Regions from separate parts of the Kosakonia beeri genome, predicted to be linked through region 2. Evidence: predicted binding sites of a transcription regulator. Region 2 holds the regulator's gene; the other holds the start of a gene.
What was found. Region 2 encodes Fur, which represses iron uptake genes when iron is present. Its sites were predicted from a motif close to ATAATAATGAGAACNACTATCAA; they were not measured.

Region 1: the regulator Fur is predicted to act here: its motif matches at 1,414-1,436, upstream of efeU (iron uptake transporter permease EfeU).

The regions. Positions count from the first base shown of each region.
Region 1 is NZ_CM135106.1:3,063,474-3,068,036, forward strand. Features, by position in the region: gene efeO (iron uptake system protein EfeO) at 1-479, opposite strand, end outside; gene efeU (iron uptake transporter permease EfeU) at 530-1,363, opposite strand; gene ACUY4S_RS14615 (NupC/NupG family nucleoside CNT transporter) at 1,641-2,825, shown strand; gene ACUY4S_RS14620 (DUF3574 domain-containing protein) at 2,860-3,285, opposite strand; gene putP (sodium/proline symporter PutP) at 3,391-4,563, opposite strand, start outside.
Region 2 is NZ_CM135106.1:3,409,676-3,414,238, reverse strand. Features, by position in the region: gene ACUY4S_RS16220 (beta-N-acetylhexosaminidase) at 1-1,465, shown strand, start outside; gene fur (ferric iron uptake transcriptional regulator) at 1,654-2,100, opposite strand; gene fldA (flavodoxin FldA) at 2,388-2,918, opposite strand; gene ybfE (LexA regulated protein) at 3,083-3,364, opposite strand; gene ybfF (esterase) at 3,496-4,269, opposite strand; gene seqA (replication initiation negative regulator SeqA) at 4,452-4,563, shown strand, end outside.

The DNA.
Region 1 (4,563 bases), 350 kb from region 2:
GCGTCGGTAAAGGCTTTGGTTCCGGTAACCAACTGTGCCGTTTCGGCAACCACATAGGCTTTATAGTCGGTGATCGCCGTGCTGAGGCTCAGCAACGCGTCGCCTTTTGCCGCATCACCCGTCGCTTCACCTTTAACAATTAATTTGCCTTTCGGGTTGGTTAATAAACCGCAGGTCATGTCATATTCACCCGGCTGCAGGTTGGCGGTCAGTTTCTGGCTAAAACCCGGAGCAATGTTTTCGCGCTCTTCCACCACCATGACGCCTTTCAGGATCTCCCACTCCAGCGCTTTCTGGCTGTGGTTAACAATCACAAATTGCGTTTTGCCTGCGTTCACCGTCAGGTTCATCGGCTCACATTGCTTGTCCGTTACCGTGACTTTAACCTGCGGAACATCCGCAGCCTGCGCACCCAACGCACAGGCGAACAGCGCTGCGATCCCTACCTGTATTGCACTACGACGAAAATGAATCACCATGACCCTTCCCTTCAATAAGTATGTTGTAACGATGCCAACTAATAACGAGATTACGGCGCAGCACGCGACGGCTGCGAACCCGCGCGCGGAGGCCAGACAAACAGCACCAGCGCCGGAATGAGATACAGAAAATAGACGGTGACTTCGCTGACGCTCGGCGTCTCCTGATAACCAAAGATCCCTTCCAGCAACGTACCGGTCAGCGAGTGCGTAGTGAGCACATTGCTTAGGTCGAACGCCACATCCTGAAAGTGATTCCACAGGCCCGCTTCATGGAAGGCGCGGATAGCGCCCGCCGCAAGCCCTGCGGCAACCAGTAAAATAAACAGGCTGGTCCATTTGAAAAAGGCACCAAGATTAAGGCGAACCCCGCCCCAGTAGAGTAAGAAGCCGAGCACTACCGCCGTGGCGAGGCCGAGCAAGGCGCCAACCGGCGGCCAGATGCCCACATCCTGCTGGAACGCCGCCAGCAAAAAGAACACCGACTCTAACCCTTCGCGCGCAACGGCGAAAAAGACCATCATGATCAGTGCCCAGCCGTGGTTGTTCCCGCGCGCCAGCGCGTTATCCACTGCCTGCTCCAGTTGCACTTTGACGTTGCGCGATACTTTACGCATCCAGAACACCATCCAGGTCAGGATCACCACCGCAATTAACGCGACAATCCCTTCGAACAGTTCCTGCTCTCTCTGCGGGAACTCGCCGGTGGTTTCGTTAATAGCAATGCCCAACCCCAGGCAAAGTGCGGCGGCAAGGAAAACGCCGATCCACATCCCCCCAATCCAGCGCCCGCGCTGGGTGCGCTTGAGGTAGCTGGCAATCAGGCTGACGATCAGTGCCGCTTCGAGGCCTTCACGTAACATAATAAGAAATGGAACAAACATGGAGGACGCCCCTACTGTCATGCGCGGTCAAAGGTTGCAAAGAAAAGTAAATTCTAGTGATAGTGATTATCATTACGACGCAAGGAAACTCAAGCGAAATATGATGAGAATGATAAATGGATGTAAATGCGTAGCAGCCTAACTGTAAGGGCTGGCACGTTATGCAGAAGTAATTGAAATATTGCAAAAATCTTGCTTACAAATCTTTAACTTTGTATTTACCCAACGCAGCCGCTATGGCTAAATAAACGCCCTGTTTATCTGCACACATAACGCTATGATTAATTTCCTGCATTTTCTGCTGGCACTGGTAGTGATCCTTGCGCTGGCCTGGCTGGTGAGTTTCGATCGCCGTCAGATCCGTATTCGTTTTATTCTGCAATTAGTGGTGATTGAGTTAGCGCTGGCGTGGTTCTTTTTACATGCTCAGAGCGGTCTGACGCTGATTAAACATGTCTCCGGCTTTTTTGAAATTCTGCTGAAATTTGCCGGTGAAGGGACCGCTTTCGTCTTTGGCGGCATGAGTGAAAAAGGGCTGGCGTTTATTTTCCTCGGCGTGCTGTGCCCGATTGTATTTATCTCGGCATTGATCGGCATTTTGCAACACTGGCGCATTCTGCCACTGTTTATTCGCCTGATCGGCACCCTGCTGTCAAAGCTGAACGGCATGGGCAAACTGGAATCGTTTAACGCGGTCAGCTCGCTGATCCTCGGCCAGTCAGAAAACTTTATCGCCTATAAAGGCATCCTCGCCGATCTCTCCCCGCGTCGTATGTTCACTATGGCCGCCACCGCCATGTCGACCGTGTCGTTGTCGATTGTCGGCGCTTATATGACCATGCTGGATGCGAAATATGTCGTCGCCGCGTTGTTACTCAACATGTTCAGCACGTTTATTATTCTGTCGGTGATTAACCCCTCCCGCCCGGGAACAGAAAAAGAGATCAAACTGGAAAAACTTCACGAGTCGCAGAGCTTTTTCGAGATGCTTGGTGAATACATTCTCGCTGGTTTCAAGGTGGCGATGATTATTCTGGCGATGCTGATTGGATTTATTGCCCTGATCAGCGCAGTGAATGCACTGTTTTCCGCGCTGTTTGGGCTCAGCTTCCAGCAGTTGCTTGGCTACGTCTTCTACCCGCTGGCATGGCTGGTTGGCATTCCTCTGAGCGATGCGCTGCAGGCAGGAAGCATTATGGCGACAAAACTGGTGGCAAACGAATTTGTGGCAATGATCGAGTTGCAAAAAATTTCCGCCAGTATGACGCCACGCGGTCTGGGCATTCTCTCCGTGTTCCTGGTCTCTTTTGCTAACTTTGCCTCTATCGGCATCGTGGCGGGCGCCATTAAAGGGCTGAATGAACAACAAGGCAATGCCGTTTCACGGTTTGGCCTGCGCCTGGTCTACGGCGCGACACTGGTGAGTCTGCTTTCTGCCGCTTTTGCGGGGGCAGTACTGTAAGTTTTTCCCTCTCCCTGCGGGGAGAGGGAAAGCATCAGAACTGTACGCAGACCGGCTGGTCAACACGCATAACCGATTCCTGCGCAAAGCGTGACTTGTAAACCCCGCGCAATGCTTCAATATTCTTCTCGCTCTGTGCATCCGCGCTGTGGATCAGCATCAACGCTTTGCTGGCCTCGCGGGCAACGTGACCGTCATTTCCCAGCCACTGCCCCCTGGCGTCAAACACCGTTAACCCATCGCGAAAACGCGGCGTCACATCACCATCCACAAACTGTTGCCACTCCTGGGCGGTAATGGCCTTGCCCGCCGGACGGTTCAGACCAAAATACAGCGTGGTTTGCTGCATTTGATTTTCTGCTTTACAACTTTGAACGGCGGCCGTGGCCGAGGGTTTGCTGGCAGGTGCGACACAACCGGTCAGCACGCCCGCCAGTATCAGTGCGGTGACCCCTGTCATCAACTTCATAGGTTATCCTCATTGTTATGTGTCGGAAGATAACAGCCTAATTACAGTTATTTAGCAATAAAAAAACCCGCCGAAGCGGGTTTTTGCTTCAATATTTTATTGCTCTGATTGTAAACGGGATGGCGGCGCAGAGTGGTAATGCGCGTCGGCTTCGGCGAAGCGCTGCTGCATGGCCGCAGAAGGCGCTTTGCCCAGCAGGCTGAACACCACAATACCCATGCTACCGAAAATAAAGCCGGGAATAATTTCGTACAGACCCAACCACGCGTACTGTTTCCATACCAGTACCGTTACCGCACCGATAACCATCCCCGCCAGCGCGCCGTTACGGGTCATACGCGACCACAATACCGAGAACAACACCACCGGGCCAAACGCCGCGCCGAAACCAGCCCACGCGTAGCTTACCAGTCCAAGAACACGGTTTTCGGGGTTAGCCGCCAGCGCAATAGACACCAACGCCACCAACAGGACCATTGCACGCCCGACCCACACCAGCTCCGTCTGGCTCGCTCCTTTACGCAAGAAAGCTTTATAGAAATCTTCGGTGATCGCGCTGGAGCAGACCAGCAACTGACAACTCAGGGTCGACATCACCGCCGCAAGAATAGCGGACAACAAAATACCGGCGATCCACGGGTTAAAGAGGATCTGCGCCAGCTCGATAAACACGCGCTCGGCGTTTTGGTTCACCGCGCCAGCGACCGACGGGTTATTACTAAAGTACGCAATGCCAAAAAAGCCCACGGCAACCGCGCCAGCAAGGCACAGTATCATCCACGCCATACTGATACGGCGGGCATGCACAATAGTGTGATGAGAATCCGCCGCCATAAAACGCGCCAGGATATGCGGCTGGCCGAAATAGCCCAGTCCCCAGCCCATCAGCGACACAATAGCGACAAAATTCAGCCCCTTCAGCATATCGACGTTTTCAATGCTTTTCTGTTTGATCACGTCCAGGGAATCGCCGAAGCCCCCGACAGAGATAATCACAATGACCGGCGTCAGGATCAGCGCAAAAATCATCAGGCTGGCCTGTACTGTATCGGTCCAGCTAATCGCCAGGAAACCGCCAATAAAGGTGTAGAGAATGGTCGCCGCCGCCCCGGCCCACAGCGCCGTTTCATAACTCATGCCGAAAGTGCTTTCGAAGAGCCGTGCGCCCGCCACGATGCCGGAAGCGCAGTAGATAGTGAAGAACACCAAAATCACCACCGCCGAGATAATCCGCAACAGGCGGCTGTTATCTTCAAAACGGCCAGTGAA
Region 2 (4,563 bases):
GAGTGAGAAATCCTGCTTGTTGCCGCAGCTTGGATCCGGGCCCGACAGCAATAACACCGGCAGCGGTTTCTTTACCCGTGCGGATTACATCGACATTCTGAAGTATGCCAAAGCGCGGCAGATTGAGGTCATTCCGGAAATCGACATGCCAGCGCATGCACGTGCTGCAGTGATTGCCATGGAAGCGAGATACGATCGGTTGATGAAAGAGGGCAACGAGCAAGCCGCGAATCAGTTCCGCCTGCTGGATCCTACAGACACCTCCAACACCACGGGGGTGCAGTTCTACAACCGTACTGGCTATCTGAACCCTTGCCTCGACTCATCGCGTAACTTTGTGGATAAAGTTCTGGGTGAAATTCAGCAGATGCATAAAGAAGCCGGGCTGCCGCTGCAAACCTGGCACTTTGGGGGTGACGAAGCGAAAAATATTTACCTTGGCACCGGTTATACCGACAAGAAAGCTCCCGAAGCAGGCAAAGGCATCATCGACCAAAGCAACCAGGATAAGCCGTGGGCAAAATCGCAGGCATGCCAGGCGATGATCAAAGACGGCAAAGTGGCTGACGTGGAGCATCTCTCCAGCTACTTCGGGGTTGAAGTGAGCAAGCTGGTAAAAGCGCGCGGTATCGACACGATGCAGGCATGGCAGGATGGACTGAAAGATGCCAAAAATGCGTCGGCATTTGCCACCGATCATGTGAACGTTAACTTCTGGGATACGCTCTACTGGGGCGGGTTCGACTCGGTTAATGACTGGGCCAACAAGGGCTTCCGTGTCATTGTCTCCAACCCGGATTACGTCTATCTTGACTTCCCGTATGAAGTGAACCCGCAAGAGAGTGGCTATTACTGGGGCACGCGTTTCAGTGATGAGCGTAAGATCTTCAGCTTCGCGCCGGACAACATGCCACAAAACGCAGAAACCTCTGTTGATCGTGATGGTAATCCGTTTAGTGCGAAATCCGATAAGCCGTGGCCAGGCGCTTATGGCCTTTCTGCGCAGTTGTGGAGTGAGGTAGTACGTACCGACGCTCAGATGGAGTACATGATCTATCCACGACTGGTTTCTGTCGCCGAGCGCGCATGGCACCGTGCTGCATGGGAGCAGGACTACAAAGCAGGGCGCGAGTACAAAGGCGGTGAGACACACCTTGTCGATGTGAAAGCACTGGATAAAGACTGGATGCGTTTTGCTAATCTGTTAGGGCATCGTGAACTGGCAAAAATGGAGAAAGCGGGTGTGCATTACCGCCTGCCGGTACCTGGCGCGCGCGTCGTAGGTGGCGTGCTTGAAGCCAACACCAGTTTCCCTGGAATGGTGGTGGAATACTCTACCGACGGGGGTAAACAGTGGCTGCGTTATAACGATAAGGCACGTCCGCAGGTGAGCGGGGAAATACGCGTGCGTACCACCAGCCCGGACGGTAAGCGCACGAGCCGCGTGGATAGCATCAAAGCCTAGTTGAGGCTTATTATCCGGCCCGGCAGCGAAAGCATGTCGGGCTTTTTTATTCCCGCATAAACACGGTTCCCGGTGAAGGCCGCGTGTTACGTTTCGTTTTCCCGGTCGGGAAAGCGCAGTGTCATCCAGGGGCGTTTAACAGGCAAAAAAAAGCCAACCGTCAGGTTGGCTCAGAGTAAGAAGAACGATTATTTCGCGTCGTGCGCGTGTTCATCTTCGCGGCAGTCACCTTCGGCGCAGTGGCCATAAAGGTAGAGACTGTGATTCGTCAGACGAATGCCGTGTTTGGCGGCAATTTCGCGCTGGCGCGCTTCAATGGAATCGTCACTAAATTCAATCACTTTGCCGCAATCGAGGCAAATCAGGTGATCGTGGTGATGCTGTTGGGTCAGTTCAAAAACGGACTTACCGCCTTCGAAATTGTGACGGGTCACAATCCCGGCGTCATCGAACTGGTTTAACACACGGTAAACAGTGGCCAGGCCGATCTCTTCGCCCATGTCGATCAGTCGTTTGTATAAATCTTCCGCACTGACATGATGGTTATCCGGTTCCTGAAGCACTTCCAGGATTTTTAACCGAGGAAGCGTGACTTTCAGGCCGGCCTTCTTTAATGCGGTATTGTTGTCAGTCATGCGGAATCTGTCCTGTTGCTATACGATTCACTTCCTTAGCGGAAGTTATAGGAATGCACCTGGGATAATGCGTCTCATTATAGAACTGCCATGCCTAAATGAAAACTGCAAGCCCTCAAGTAAAGTAAGCTTTTAAAACGTGGTCTCGCCAACAAACTCCTTGCGGCGAGGCCACTTTAGCAGGGCTTATTGTACAGCGATGAAGGAAAAAGTTAAAAATTTGTAGCAATTATTTCCATCGCTTTTACCTATTAATACGGTGCAACCTACAGGTTGCACCATTATCATCAGGCGTTGATGATGTCGTCCAGGTGCAGCTCTTCAGAAACTTGTTTTACCCATTTTTCGACACGCTCTGCGGTCAGTTCTGGCTGCCTGTCTTCATCAATTGCCAGCCCGACGAAGTGATCGTCATCCACCAGGCCTTTAGAGGCTTCGAAATGGTAACCCGCCGTTGGCCAGTGACCGACGATAGTTGCGCCGCGTGGCTCGATAATGTCGCGAATGGTGCCCAGCGCATCGCAGAAGTATTCGGCATAATCTTCCTGGTCGCCGCAACCGAACAGGGCGACTAACTTGCCGTTGAAATCCACTTCTTCCAGCGTCGGGAAGAAATCATCCCAGTCGCACTGCGCTTCACCATAGTACCAGGTCGGAATGCCAAGCAGCAGAATGTCATAGCCTTCGAGATCTTCTTTGCTGCTCTTGGCAATGTCATGAACATCAGCAACGTCTTTACCAAGCTGTTTCTGAATCATTTTGGCGATATTTTCAGTGTTGCCAGTGTCGCTGCCGAAGAAAATGCCTGTAATTGCCATGAGTAAAATAACCTCTTGAAACTTAATGAGTATGGTGGTGGCGTTTAGCCCACAGATAAGGGCAATCATAGCAGAACAGGGAAGTGCGCGGAAACTGCTATCGCCACGGACTGCACTGTATGCCACATGAAAGTATGAATAAAGGTGATGATTCGGAGGATTCGTTATTCGCGCAAGGCCTGCAGCTGCGTAAGCAGCATCTCTTCGATAAGCTCGCTGCGGCTCATATTACGGGCGTCCGCCAGCTCATTGAGGGCGTCTACCGCCTCAACGTTCAGTTTCAATTCGACGCGTTTAAGCCCGCGAACTTTATCGCGTTTTAGCTGATTGCGTTTATTGATGCGCAACTGTTCATCACGCGCGAGCGGGTTAGTCTTCGGTCGTCCCGGGCGACGCTCATTCGCGAACAGATCTAGGGTCGTACGGTCCGTTTGTTCTTTAGCCATGGTTTAAGCATACTACGGGAAATACAAGCAATCGGGTCGTAGCCCGGGCTGAATAGCGCGCCATCATACATCAGCACAACGGGCACGCCAACGACCGGGCGCGTTCAAACGACCGGTCGCCGCCTTTTTAATCAGTTTGCCTTTTCAGCGAGATAACGACGGATTGCGCGCATAACCGCATCGGGTTTCTCTGCATGCACCCAGTGGCCCGCGCCTGCAATAACATGCGCCCGCGCCTGTGGGAATTGCGCCAGCAGCGCGTCGCGGTATGCTTCGGTCACATAAGGTGAGTTGCCGCCGCGAACAAACAGCGCGGGTTTCTCCCACGCCGGGACGTTTTCCCAACCGACAATCTGCGAATATTGATCCCACAGTACCGGTACGTTGAAGCGCCACTTCCCGTCGGCAAAGGATTTCAGCAGAAACTGAATCACACCTTCTTCGTTAATGACTTCACGCATTATCGCTGTGGCTTGCTGGCGTGTGGTGACGTGCGCCTCGCTGACGGCGTTAATGGCGGCAAAAATCTCATCATGACGGCGTACGTTATAATTAACGGGCGCAATATCAATTGCCACCAACTGGTCGATGCGTTCTGGCGCCAGCGCGGTGAGTGCCATTACCGCTTTGCCGCCCATAGAGTGACCAATGAAAGTGGCTTTCTCGATCTGATGAGCGTCGAGCGTATCTCGCAGATCCTGCGCCATCGCCGGGTAGTTCATCTCGTCTGAGCGGGGAGAAAGGCCGTGGTTGCGCATATCCACCTGCAATACGTCATGGTCCTGAACCAGGTCTCGGGCGAGTATGCCAAGGTTATCCAGGCTGCCAAACAGACCATGAACAAGGACAACAGGAGAATTGTTGTGCGGATGTTGTGCAGTTAGCGCGCGTGTATTCAATTTCATGGCAAAGTTCTTTTTTTCACTCAAGCGGGTTAGGTTATTATGTTGAACATTCTGCCGCCCTGCTGCAAGGTTCAGAAATCGTCTGAGTTTTGCCGCTACCCTGGTTTGACGCTATCCGCTGTTGAGATTTCACTTTATAATCCCAACACTTGTATTCAGATTAGATATCGCACTGGATTAAGATGAAAACGATCGAAGTTGATGATGAGCTCTACACGTATATTGCCAGCCACACAAAGCATATTGGTGAGAGTGCATCCGACATTTTACGGCGCATGTTGAAATTTTCCGCCG